One region of the Caulobacter sp. GW821-FHT09B08 genome, then DNA from elsewhere that is predicted to be linked to it. Evidence: predicted binding sites of a transcription regulator. Region 1 holds the regulator's gene; the other holds the start of a gene.
What was found. The regulator HrcA, encoded in region 1, represses chaperone genes, less so after heat shock. The targets are predictions, from matches to a motif close to GTTAGCANTCNNNNNNNNNGANTGCTAAC.
Positions count from the first base shown of each region.

Region 2: the regulator HrcA is predicted to act here: its motif matches at 4,625-4,653, upstream of groES (co-chaperone GroES).

Region 1 covers NZ_JBWKPL010000001.1:902,906-909,108, forward strand. The annotation lists gene hemW (radical SAM family heme chaperone HemW) at 1-420, opposite strand, end outside; gene rdgB (RdgB/HAM1 family non-canonical purine NTP pyrophosphatase) at 446-1,051, opposite strand; gene AC07OA_RS04305 (DUF2975 domain-containing protein) at 1,610-2,143, shown strand; gene AC07OA_RS04310 (helix-turn-helix domain-containing protein) at 2,162-2,392, shown strand; gene rph (ribonuclease PH) at 2,531-3,247, opposite strand; gene hrcA (heat-inducible transcriptional repressor HrcA) at 3,372-4,448, shown strand; gene grpE (nucleotide exchange factor GrpE) at 4,456-5,073, shown strand; gene AC07OA_RS04330 (low molecular weight protein-tyrosine-phosphatase) at 5,148-5,618, opposite strand; gene msrA (peptide-methionine (S)-S-oxide reductase MsrA) at 5,714-6,203, shown strand, end outside.
Region 2 covers NZ_JBWKPL010000001.1:452,813-459,015, reverse strand. The annotation lists gene AC07OA_RS02145 (hypothetical protein) at 1-865, opposite strand, end outside; gene AC07OA_RS02140 (peptidylprolyl isomerase) at 936-1,619, opposite strand; gene AC07OA_RS02135 (SDR family oxidoreductase) at 1,742-2,494, opposite strand; gene AC07OA_RS02130 (TetR/AcrR family transcriptional regulator) at 2,693-3,238, shown strand; gene AC07OA_RS02125 (DUF4345 family protein) at 3,259-3,690, opposite strand; gene AC07OA_RS02120 (VOC family protein) at 3,719-4,102, opposite strand; gene AC07OA_RS02115 (protease inhibitor I42 family protein) at 4,117-4,503, opposite strand; gene groES (co-chaperone GroES) at 4,714-5,004, shown strand; gene groL (chaperonin GroEL) at 5,065-6,203, shown strand, end outside.

The DNA.
Region 1 (6,203 bases):
CGCCGAGTCGGCGTCGTGGTTGCGGCCCAACAGCGCCAGGGCCGCGTCGTCCAGGGCCTGGACGCCCAGCGACAGCCGCGCCACCCCGGCCGCCGCCAGGGCCTCGAAGCGGTCGGTTTCGGCGTCGGTGGGATTGGCCTCCAGGCTGATCTCCAGATCGTCAGCCGGCGCCCACAGGGCCTTGGCCGTCTCGATCACCCGGGCCACCTGCGCCGGATCCATCAGCGAAGGCGTGCCGCCGCCGAAGAAGATCGACAGCAGGGCGCGCGGGCCGGTCAGGGCGCGCTGGGCCGTCAGATCGGCGACGATGGCGTCGGCCAAGGCCGCCTGCTCGTCGGTCCTGCCCCGGTCGCGCACGACGTTGAAGTCGCAATAGGGGCAGATGCGGGCGCAGTAGGGCCAATGGACATAGACGCCCAGCGGTGGCCCATCCCTTGGTAAGACGTCACTCAAACAGCGCCGCCTTCAGCTTGGCGAAGGCCACGGCGCGGTGGCTCATGGCGTCCTTGGCGGCCGGCTCCATCTCGCCGAAGGTCTGCTCGAAGCCGTTCGGCACGAAGATCGGGTCGTAGCCGAAGCCACGGTCGCCGCGCGGCGGGAAGGTCAGGGTCCCGTGGACCTCGCCCTGCACCACCACCGCCGGGCCACCGTTGGGCCAGGCCACGGCCAGGGCGCAGGTGAACCAGGCGGCGCGCTCCTCCGAGCCGGTCTCCTCGATCCGCTCGGCCACCTTGTCCATGGCCATGGCGAAGTCCTTCTCCGGCCCCGCCCAGCGCGCCGAATAGATGCCGGGAGCGCCGTCCAGCGCCGCCACCGACAGGCCCGAATCGTCGGCCAGGGCGATCTGGCCCGACAGGTCGGCGGCGTGGCGGGCTTTCAGCAGAGCGTTGCCGACGAAGGTGGTCTCGGTCTCGTCCGGCTCGGGCAAGCCCAGGGCCCCGGCGGCCAGCACCTCGAACCGGCCGTCCAGCAGGGCGTGCAGCTCCTTGGCCTTGCCCGGATTGTGCGTCGCGGCCACGAGCTTGGTTCCGGCGTCCAGCTTCAGCGTCATCGGGCGTCTCCTCGGGAAAACCATGCCTAAGAGGTCTCTACTCCTCCATGTGGCCCCGCGCCCGCAAGGTTTTCGGACGGGGACATGCACTTGTGCGTGTCCCCAACCACAAGCGCGGCCGCATCGGCCTTCGCAGCAAATTCCGTGCGCCTGATGGGGACACGCACAAGTGCATGTCCCCGGCCGCGATGCCGAACGCGTGGCCCCGACGCCACACCCCTGTGTGATCCCTCCGCGAGGGGCGATCATTACAGAGGTTTAATATCGTTTATCGATAAGCGACATTGGTCCGGAGAAAATCGCCGCCTATCTTGCGGTCATGGGAGGCGCGCCATAGGGACGCGGCCCCGCATCCGATCCGAAGGCCCGCCATGTCCGCCGCCAGACTGTTCCGCATCGTCGACGCCGTCGCCACTCGCGTGGCGACCCTGACGCTGATCGCCGGTCTGCCGCTCGCCGCCGTGACCTTCGCCCTCAAGACGTTCTGACCCCGCCTTTGACCGCCCCGCGCTGAACGGGGCATGGTCGGCGTTCTGCTTGAAGGATGGGGAAGAGCGGATGCGCGCCTTGGGGCCAGGTTCGGTATCGAGTTTCCTGAAGATCATTCTCGACGTGATCTACGTAGGCCTGTGGGTCTGGGTCAGCCTGCTGGCCATTTTCACGGTGGCGGTGCTGCTGCTCAGCTTCAATCCGGAGCTGATCACCGCGCGCCTGCACATCGGCGGCTCGATCGACGAGCTGATCAGCAAGGGGCCGCTGTTCGCCGGCGCCCTGGGGGCCTGGGCACTCTTGTCCGGCGGCTGGATGGTGATCGTCGAGCGCCTGCGACGGGTGTTCTCGACCCTGACCGCCGGCGACCCGTTCCACCCGGACAATGTCCGCCGCCTGCGGGTGGTGGGCCTCGTCCTCGCCGCCCTGGAGATCGGCCACTACATCTTCGCCGCCCTGGCCAAGTGGCTGGCCCCGGACACCAAGATGGTCGACGGCTCGTTCAGCCTGAGCGCCTGGTTTCCGGTCCTGGTGGTGTTCGTCCTGGCCGAAGTCTTCCGCGAAGGCGCCCGCCTTCGGCGGGAGGCCGAACTGACAATCTGACGCGAGAAGAACAAGACAATGGCCATCCGCGTGCAACTGGACCGCATCCTGCTGGAACGACGCATGTCGCTGACCGAGCTGTCGGATCGGGTCGGCGTGACCATCGCCAACCTGTCGATCCTCAAGACCGGCAAGGCCCGCGCGGTGCGCTTCACGACGCTGGACGCCCTGTGCCGCGAGCTGGACTGCCAGCCGGGGGATCTGATGACCTATGAGCCGGGTCCGGGGCATACGCACGAAGAGGATTGATCTCCACTTGCCCCCACCTGACCGCTACGCGGTCTGTCCGCCCCCATAGGGGGCGGAGCCGCACGTCCAGCTCTTCCCCCTACGGGGGAAGACGACCGCGAAGCGGTCCGTAGGGGGCAAGCGTCCCGTGGCGGGGCGCTACTTCGAAACCGCTTCCCGCTGCTTCACGAACAGCTCCCCGATCCCCTTCTCCGCCAGGGCGAACAAGGTGTCGAACTCGCCGCGGGTGAAGCCGCGCTTCTCGCCGGTGGCCTGGATCTCGACGATGTCGCCGCTGTTGGTCAGCACGAAATTGCTGTCGGCCTCGGCGCTGGAGTCTTCCTCGTAGTCGAGGTCGAGCACCGGGGTGTCCTTGAAGACGCCGCACGAGACGGCCGCCACCTGGCCCAGGATCGGGTCGGTCTTCAGCACGCCCTCCTCGATCAGGTAGTTGACCGCGATGCGCAGGGCGACCCAGGCGCCGGTGATGGCGGCCGTGCGGGTGCCGCCGTCGGCCTGGATGACGTCGCAGTCCAGGCTGATCTGGCGCTCGCCCAGGGCCTTCAGGTCGACCACGGCGCGCAAGGAACGGCCGATCAGGCGCTGGATTTCCTGGGTGCGGCCGCTCTGCTTGCCTTGCGCGGCCTCGCGGCGGCCCCGGGTGTGGGTGGCGCGGGGCAGCATGCCATATTCGGCCGTGACCCAGCCGGCGCCCTTGTTGCGCATCCAGCCGGGGACGTTCTCCTCGACCGTGGCGGTGACCAGCACCTTGGTGTGGCCGAAGCTGACCAGGCACGAGCCCTCGGCATAGCGGTTGACGCCGGTCTCCAGCGTGACGTCTCGCGTTTGGTCGGCGGCGCGTTCGGACGGACGCATGGGAAACTCCGGGGCTTTGCGTGATAGGATTGCGCCGCTTATCCTACCGAAGACGGGATCGTCCAACCCCGTCGAAATCCGAGGGTCCGGCCGTGGGTCCTGTCCGGACGCGTTCGAAGGCGACATGACACAGCTGTTTTCGGGGTTTTCCGCTCAGACTCCCAGCCTCACGGACCTGGACGCCCGCGCTCGCGATATCTTCCGCCGGGTGGTGGAATCCTACCTGGAGACCGGCGAGCCGGTCGGGTCGCGGACCATTTCGCGCGGCGGGGTGCAGCTGTCGCCGGCCTCGATCCGCAACACCATGCAGGACCTGGCCCAACTGGGCCTGCTGGACGCCCCCCACACCAGCGCCGGCCGCATCCCCACCCATGCGGGCCTGCGGATGTTCGTCGACGGCCTCTTGGAAGTGGGCGACATCGGCGAGGAGGAGCGGCGCACCATCGAGGCGCGATTGTTCGCCCACGGCCGCTCGTTCGAGGAGGCGATGGGCGAGGCGTCGGCCATCCTCTCGGGCCTGGCCGGCGGGGCGGGGGTGGTGGTGGCCCCGGTCCGCGAGGGCGGGGTCAAGCACGTGGAGTTCGTGGCCCTGGGCGCCGACCAGGCCCTGGCGATCATGGTGTTCGACGACGGCACCGTGGAAAACCGGCTGATGAAGCGCGCGGCCGGGGTCACCCCCGCCGCCCTGCAGGAGGCGTCGAACTTCCTCAACGCCCGCCTGCGCGGCCGCACCCTGAACGAAACCAAGGCCGAGATGGCCGCCGAACTCGACACGGCCCGGCGTGAACTGGACGCCGCCGCGGCGCGTTTGGTCGAGGACGGTCTGGCCGCCTGGAGCGGCGGCGACGACCCCGACCGCGCCCTGATCGTCCGGGGCCGCGCGAACCTGTTGGCCGACGCCAGCGCCCGGGAGGACCTGGAGCGCGTGCGCCGGCTGTTCGACGATCTGGAGCAGAAGGGCCAGCTGATCGGCCTGCTGGACGACGTCCGCTCGGCGGAAGGGGTGCGCATTTTCATCGGGGCCGAAACGCGACTCTTTTCGCTTTCGGGTTCCTCCCTGATCGCGGCGCCCTATATGACGGGCCGACAGAAGGTGCTGGGGGCGATCGGCGTGATCGGTCCCACCCGCTTGAACTATGCCCGGGTGATCCCGCTGGTGGACTATACCGCCCGCGTGCTCGGCCGGATGATGGATGGATGAGGACTGTATGACCGACGATACGGCGCCGGCCGAAGACGTGGCCTTCGAGGCTGATGACGCTGCCCAGGAAATCGAGGCGCTGAAGCTGGAAGTGGCGGCCCTGAAGGACCAGGCCCTGCGCTTCGCCGCCGAGGCCGAGAACACCAAGCGCCGCGCCGAGCGCGAGATGAACGACGCGCGCGCCTACGCCATCCAGAAGTTCGCCCGCGACCTGTTGGGCGTGGCCGACAACCTGTCGCGCGCCACCGCCCACAGCCCGCGCGGCTCGGAAGACGCGGCGGTGACCAACTTCATCGTCGGCGTCGAGATGACCGAGAAGGAGCTTCAGGGCGCCTTCGAACGCAATGGCCTGAAGCAGATCGCCCCGGCCAAGGGCGAGAAGTTCGATCCGCACCTGCACCAGGCGGTGATGGAGCAGCCGTCGGACGAGGTTTCGGCGGGCGGCGTGATCACCGTGCTGCAGGCCGGCTACGAACTGATGGGCCGCCTGGTCCGTCCGGCCATGGTGGCCGTGGCCGCCAAGGGCTCCAAGGGCCCCGACGCCCCGGCCGAACCGACGGCGGGCGCCAACCCGTACGCGGCCAACGGCGCGGATACGGGCGGCTCGTTCGACACGAAGGCCTGATCGCCCTCTTAGCTGTCATCCCGGACAAGCGCGTAGCGTAGACCCGGGATGACAATCTGGGGTGCGGGCCGCCCTCAGCCCTCCCCCGCGATTCTATCCGCCAGCCCCTTGGCCCCGGCCACCGCGTCGGCCCAGGTGACGTCGAAGTCCCGGTCCTCGCCATAATAGGGATCGGCCACCGACTTGCCCTGGCGGCCCTCCACCACGTCCAGCAGTAGCATCAGCTCAGCCGTCCCGTCCGACGGCCGGATGCGCTTGAGGTCCGCGAGGTTGTCGCGGTCCAGGGCCACCACGTGGGTGAAGCGCCGGAAGTCCTCGGGCTTCACCTGCCGGCCGCGATAGCCCGAGATATCGATACCGTGCCGCAGCGCCACGGCCTGGGCCCGGCGGTCGGGCGGATGGCCGACGTGCCATGACCCCGTGCCGGCCGAATCGATCTCGACGTCCAGGCCCCGGGCTTGCGCCTCCTGCCGGAAGGCCGCCTCGGCCAGGGGCGAGCGGCAGATGTTTCCGAGGCAAACGAACAAGACGGCGGGACGGGGCACGTAGAGCCTTTCGGGCAAGGGCGACGCGCTTGCGCGAAACCCGGACGGACCCAACATGTAGCCTCGACCTTCCCTCGCAAGAAAGACGTCAGACCATGACCACCGAAACCGCGATCCTCGCCGGCGGCTGTTTCTGGGGCGTCCAGGACCTGCTGCGCCGCTATCCGGGCGTGCTGAAGACCCGCGTCGGCTATTCCGGCGGCGACGTGCCCAACGCCACCTACCGCAACCATGGCACCCACGCCGAGGCCATCGAGATCATCTTCGATCCCAGCGTGATCAGCTATCGCAAGATCCTGGAGTTCTTCTTCCAGATCCACGATCCGACCACCAAGAATCGCCAGGGCAACGACATCGGGCTCAGCTACCGCTCGGCCATCTACTACACCAGCGAGGCCCAGAAGGCCGTGGCGCTGGACACCATCGCCGACGTCGACGCCTCGGGTCTGTGGCCCGCCAAGGTGGTGACCGAGGTCGAGCCGGCGGGCCCGTTCTGGGAGGCCGAGCCCGAGCACCAGGACTATCTGGAGCGCATTCCCAACGGCTACACCTGCCACTTCGTGCGCCCCGGCTGGGTGCTGCCGG
Region 2 (6,203 bases), 450 kb from region 1:
CCAGGGCCACGGCCTCGTCGTAGCGGCCCAGGTTGCTGAGATCGCTGACCGCCTCGGCGACCGGCTCCAGGGTGTTGGGGGCGGCCTTCATGCGACCCTGCCGGTCGGCCAGCTCGGCCTGGGCGATGGCGACCCAGTCGAAGCGGCCCTCGGCCTCCAGGTCGGCCCACAGGGATTCGAAGCGGCGGTCCTGGGCGATCGTCAGCAGGTCGTCGACGCGGGTCATGGCCATGATCGCCCCGCGGGCCTTGGCCTTGTCGCCGGTCTCCAGCAGGCGGCGGGCGCGGCGGCCGGCCCATTCGTTGCGGTCCATGTCCCGCAGGGTCTGGTTGGTCCAGGGCACCTCGTGCAGCCGGGTCAGCAGCTGGGCCTCGCGGACCGGATCGTCGCGCAGCTTGAACAGGATCCAGCGCAGGCGCTTGGGCTCCCAGTCGGCGATCTGCGAGGGATCGCCGTCGATGATCGCGTAGAGGTGGGGCAGGTAGTCGTCGGGCGCCTCGCGGTCCCAGGCGTCGTCCATCAGGGCGTCGTGGCCGAAATAGGCCATGCGCGGATCGACCGGCAGGGCGATCAGCGACCGCGCGGCGGCCAGGGCCTGGGGGCTGCCGCTGGGCGCGCAGACCATGGCCGCCATCTGGGCGATGCCCTGGGTGCGCGGGCTTTGCACGGAAAAGCGCGGATCGGCCATCAGCTTGGCCAGGTGGCTCTTCTCGCCCTTGCAGGCCTTCAGCTCGCTCTCGAAGACCTTGGTGACCGTCTCGCGGATCTCCAGCTCCAGGGTCAGCCGCTCGGCGACGGCGCCCGTGGCGCAGAAGGCGGCGGCAAGGCTCAAGGCGACGCCCAAGGCGCGCGTGACGATACGCATGAAAACAGATCCCCCGAATCCAGCCCGCAACACAGCATGGCCGTGCGGCGTCGGCAACGTCCGGTGGAGCTTACAGTTTCGGCGGGGCGGTGACGTCGGGGCCGGCGGGAGCGGGGACGCGGCGGGCCGAGACGATCGGCACCGGCGGGTCCAGGATCTGGCCCTTCATCACCGGATTGATCGCCTTGCCGGGCGTGGGCAGGGCCAGGATTTTCTTGGCCACGTCCATGCCCTGGACCACGCGGCCGAAGGCGGCGAAGCCCAGGTTGTCGCCGGGAGCGGCCGGGTTGGCGTCGAGATAGGGCGCGTCGCCGATGCAGATGAAGAAGTCCGAGGTGGCCGTGCCGGGCGCGGTGCGGGCGATGGAGACCGTCCCGTCGACGTGCTTGAGCCCCGTCTGGCTGGTGGGCTCGTGGGCGACCGGCGGCAGGGCGCCGACGTTCTGCAGTCCGCCCTGGATCAGGCCGTAGTCGACGGCGCCGGGCGCGCGGGAGGCCCGGAAGAAGGTGGCCTTGTCGTAGAGCTTGCGGTCGACATAGCGCAGGAAGTTGGCGGTGGTGACGGGCGCCTGGGCCACGGCCAGCTCGATGACGATCCGGCCCTGCGGGGTGTCGATGGCGACATAGACCGGCGGCTTGGGGGCGGGGGCCGGGGCCGGCGTCTGGGCGGGCGTGGTCTGGGCGGCGGCCGGGAACGCGGCCAGGGCGCCGGCCAGAGCCAGGATTTCGCGACGGGCGGGGAGGCGGTGGGTCATGGCGGGCAGGTTAGCCCTGTCCGGCCCGATCTTTCCACCTCGATCCGCCCTTGGTCCGCCGAGGGGGGAGCGGATCGCGAGGGAGCGCCGGCCCCCTCGCGCCGCGTATCGCCCGCCTGGGATCAGGCGTTGGCGCCGCCATCGACCAGGATGCCCGAGCCGGTGACATAGGCGGCTCCGGGGCCGGCGAGGAAGGCGACGGCCTCGGCCACTTCCCAGGTCTTGCCGTAGCGGGGGATCGACAGGGTCGGCAGAACCGACGGCGCGATCGGGCCGTCGGCGGGGTTCATGTCGGTGTCGGTCGGACCCGGACGGACTAGGTTGACCGTGATCTCGCGCGCGCCCAGCTCGCGGGCGAGGCCTCGGGTGAAGCTCTCCAGCGCCGACTTGGTGGCCGCATAGACGGTCAGTCCGCCGAACGGGACCTGCAGGCCCACATTGCTGCCGATGGTGATGATCCGGCCGCCGTTCGGAATGTGCTTCAGCGCGGCCTGGGTGGTCAGGAAGACGCCCCGCACATTGACGTTCAGCTGGACGTCGATCTCCTCCAGCGGTTGCTCGGCGAACGGGCCGATGCGCGCGACCCCGGCGTTGTTGACAAGGATGTCGAGGCCGCCGAGGTCGGCGACGGTCTTCTCGACCGCCGCGACGACGGCTTCGGGGCTGGCGGCGTCGGCCTGGAGGGCGACGGCCTTGCGGCCCAGGGCTCGGATCTGGGCGGCCAGCGCCTCGGCCTTTTCGGCGGACTTCTCGTAGGTGATGGCGACGTCGGCGCCGTCCTCGGCCAGCTTCAGCGCGATGGCCGCGCCGATGCCACGCGCGGCGCCGGTGACCAGGGCGCGCTTACCCGAAAGGCGAAGTGAAGGGGTGCTCATGAGGGTTTTCCTGTGGCTCTGCCAATTCTGTGTCGATCGGCACGGAAATAGCTGGGGAGCTTGTGCGCCCGGCGCAAGGAATTATGTATCGATCAACAAAAATTAGAGATTCGCATGTCGTCGCCCCCCTCGGCGGCCCCTGGTCCTGGCCGGGGGCGCCCCCGCAGTTTCGATCGAGACCAGGTCCTGGAACGGGCGATGCGCGTGTTCTGGGCGAAGGGCTTCGCCGGGGCGTCGATGACCGACCTGACCACGGCCATGGGCATCGCCTCGCCCAGCCTGTACGCGGCGTTCGGGTCCAAGGAAGGCCTCTATCGCGCGGCCATCGACCACTATCTGGCGCTCTACGATGCGCCCTCGCGGTGCGCGCTGGCGCTGCCGACGGCGCGGGAAAGCGTCGAGGCCCTGTTGCGCAACGCCGTCAGCGCCTTCTCCAGCTGCGACACCCCCAGCGGATGCATGGTCGTGCAGACGGCCGCGGAGGCCGGCGACATGTCGGCCGATCTGGCGGCCAGCCTTTGCGCGCTGCGCGCCGCCAACGACGAGTCCCTCGCGGCCAGGCTGCGAAAGGGGGTGGAGGAGGGCGACGTTCCCGCGGGGACGGATGTCCGCGCCGTCGCCGACTTCTACGCCACCGTCCGCAACGGCCTGAGCCTCAGCGCGCGGGGCGGGGCCGGGACGGACCAGTTGAACTCGGTCGTCACCTCGGCCATGGCGGCCTGGGCGCCGCTGACGGGGGCCTGAGGCCCTCCCGAGCGCGCGCCTTACACCAGCATCCCGTGCCCGCGCAGCACCACCAGCCGGCCGGGGTTGAAGAACGGCAGGCACAGGGTCACGGCGATCAGGACCTCGAAGACCAGGCTGGCGAGGTTCAGCCGGCCGCCGCGGCCCCGGTCGGCCAGGGCCGAGAACGACCGGCCCAGGGCCGCGCCCAGCCAGGCCGTGGCCAGGGCGAAGGCCATGGCCGCGCCGACGCCGGGCTGGTAGCTGAGGAACAGGGCCGTGGCCGCGTGGGACAGGATCACCAGGCCCCCCAGGGCCCGGCCCTCGCCCCAGGGCACGGTGGGCGGGGCTTCGCTGTCGGACGGCGGCGGGCCCAGCACCGAGCCCGGCCGCGCCAGGGTCAGGCCGCCCAGCACGCCGCCGATCACGCAGGCGATCAGCGCCAGGATCAGCGAGAGGCCGTAGCTGGAAATGGTCACGCGTGCTGGTCTCCGGCCGGGGTCATGCGGGCGCCCGGCAGACGGCTTCGATGTTGAAGCCGTCCGGGTCGAGCACGAAGGCTCCGTAATAGTTGGGGTCATAATGCGGCCGCGGGCCCGGCGCGCCGTTGTCTTTCCCCCCGGCGGCGAGCGCGGCGGCATGAAAGGCGTCGACCTGCGCCCGGCTCGTGGCCGAGAAGGCCACGTGGAACTTGCCCGAAAGGCCGTCCTGGCCGGCGATCCAGAACCAGGGGCGGTCATCGCCGTAGCCGACCACGTCGACGCCGTTCGTATATTCCTTGGGCACGACATACAGCGGGGCGATCCCCAGCGGCGCCAGGGCCTGGTCGTAGAAGGCCTTGGCGCGGGCGTAGTCGGAAACGCCGATGGTGATGTGGTCGATCATCGCCAATCCTTCCTTCAGCGCACCCGCACGTCGAACACCGCCTTGCGGTCGTCGGGGCGGTCGGGCTCCCAGGGGCGCTTGAGGGTGAAGGACAGGGTGGTGCGGCCGCGCGCCAGGGCCTTGTAGCTGTAGACCGTGGTCACCGGGCCGCCGGGGCGCTCGGCGTCGGTGACGCGGCTGGAGCCGCCGCCCAGGATCGGCGAGGCCTCCTCGTCCAGCCGCCAGCCATGGCCCGTACCGGCGTTCATCGGCAGCACGATGTCGAAGGCCTGGCCGCGCGCCACGGTCACCGGACCGGCCTGGTCGGCGGTCAGGGTCAGGGCCGGCGGCGGCGGGCCGGCGGCGCAGCCCCCCAGCACCAGCAGGGCGGCGGCCATTGTTGCGGCATAAAGCGTCTTCATGATCGTCCCTAACGTGATCTCGGCTTCGTCCGTCATCTGACTTGGGCCGCGAACGACCCACAGCAAATCGTCCCTGGCCGTCCTTGACTCCCCCCACCGCCGGTCCTAACTCCTGCCCGGCGTTGGCACTCGGTGGGAGCGACTGCTAACAGCAACGCTCCCCGCTGGCCGACGAACCATAATTTAAAACCGTCCCGACGGAGAAGACTCATGAAATTTCGCCCTCTCGGCGACCGCGTCCTGGTGAAGCGCGTCGAAGAAGAAACCAAGACCAAGGGCGGGATCATCATCCCCGACACCGCCAAGGAAAAGCCGCAGGAAGGCGAAGTCGTCGCCGTCGGCCCCGGCGCCCGCAACGACAAGGGCGAAGTCGTCGCCCTGGACGTGAAGGCCGGCGACCGCATCCTGTTCGGCAAGTGGTCCGGCACCGAAGTGAAGGTGGACGGCCAGGACCTGCTGATCATGAAGGAAAGCGACGTCCTGGGCATCGTCGAGGCCTAAGGCCCGACCGCTCGACGACCGCTTCCTACCCGTAATTCTCTTTTAGAAGGGCTCATACACATGGCCGCTAAAGACGTTTATTTCTCCTCGGACGCGCGCGACAAGATGCTGCGCGGCGTCAACATCCTCGCCAACGCGGTGAAGGTGACCCTGGGCCCCAAGGGCCGCAACGTCGTGATCGAAAAGTCCTTCGGCGCCCCGCGCTCGACCAAGGACGGCGTCTCGGTCGCCAAGGAAATCGAACTGGCTGACAAGTTCGAGAACCTCGGCGCGCAGATGATCCGCGAAGTCGCCTCCAAGACCAACGACAAGGCCGGCGACGGCACCACCACCGCCACCGTGCTGGCCCAAGCCATCGTCCAGGAAGGCCTCAAGTCGGTCGCCGCCGGCATGAACCCGATGGACCTGAAGCGCGGCATCGACAAGGCCGTCGGCGTCGTCGTCGAGGAAATCAAGAAGTCCTCCAAGAAGGTCACGACCAACAGCGAGATCGCCCAGGTCGGCACCATCTCGGCCAACGGCGACAAGGAAGTGGGCGACATGATCGCTCGCGCCATGGACAAGGTCGGCAACGAAGGCGTCATCACCGTCGAGGAAGCCAAGACCGCCGAGACCGAACTCGACGTCGTCGAAGGCATGCAGTTCGACCGCGGCTACCTGTCGCCGTACTTCATCACCAACGCCGACAAGATGGAAGTTCAGCTGGAAGAGCCGCTGATCCTCCTGTTCGAAAAGAAGCTGTCGTCGCTGCAGCCGCTGCTGCCGGTGCTGGAAGCCGTCGTCCAGTCGGGCCGTCCGCTGGTGATCATCGCCGAGGACGTCGAGGGCGAAGCCCTGGCCACCCTGGTGGTCAACAAGCTGCGTGGCGGCCTGCGCGTCGCCGCCGTCAAGGCTCCGGGCTTCGGCGACCGCCGCAAGGCCATGCTGGAAGACATCGCCATCCTGACCGGCGCTCAAGTCGTGTCGGAAGACCTGGGCATCAAGCTCGAGAACGTGTCGCTCGACATGCTCGGCAAGGCCAAGAAGGTCTCGATCACCAAGGACGACACCACCATCGTGGACGGCGTCGGTGAAAAGTCGGCGATCGAAGCCCGCATCACCCAGATCAAGCGCCAGATCGAAGACACCACGTCGGACTACGACAAGGAAAAGCTGCAAGAGCGTCTGGCCAAGCTGGCCGGCGGCGTTGCCGTCATCCG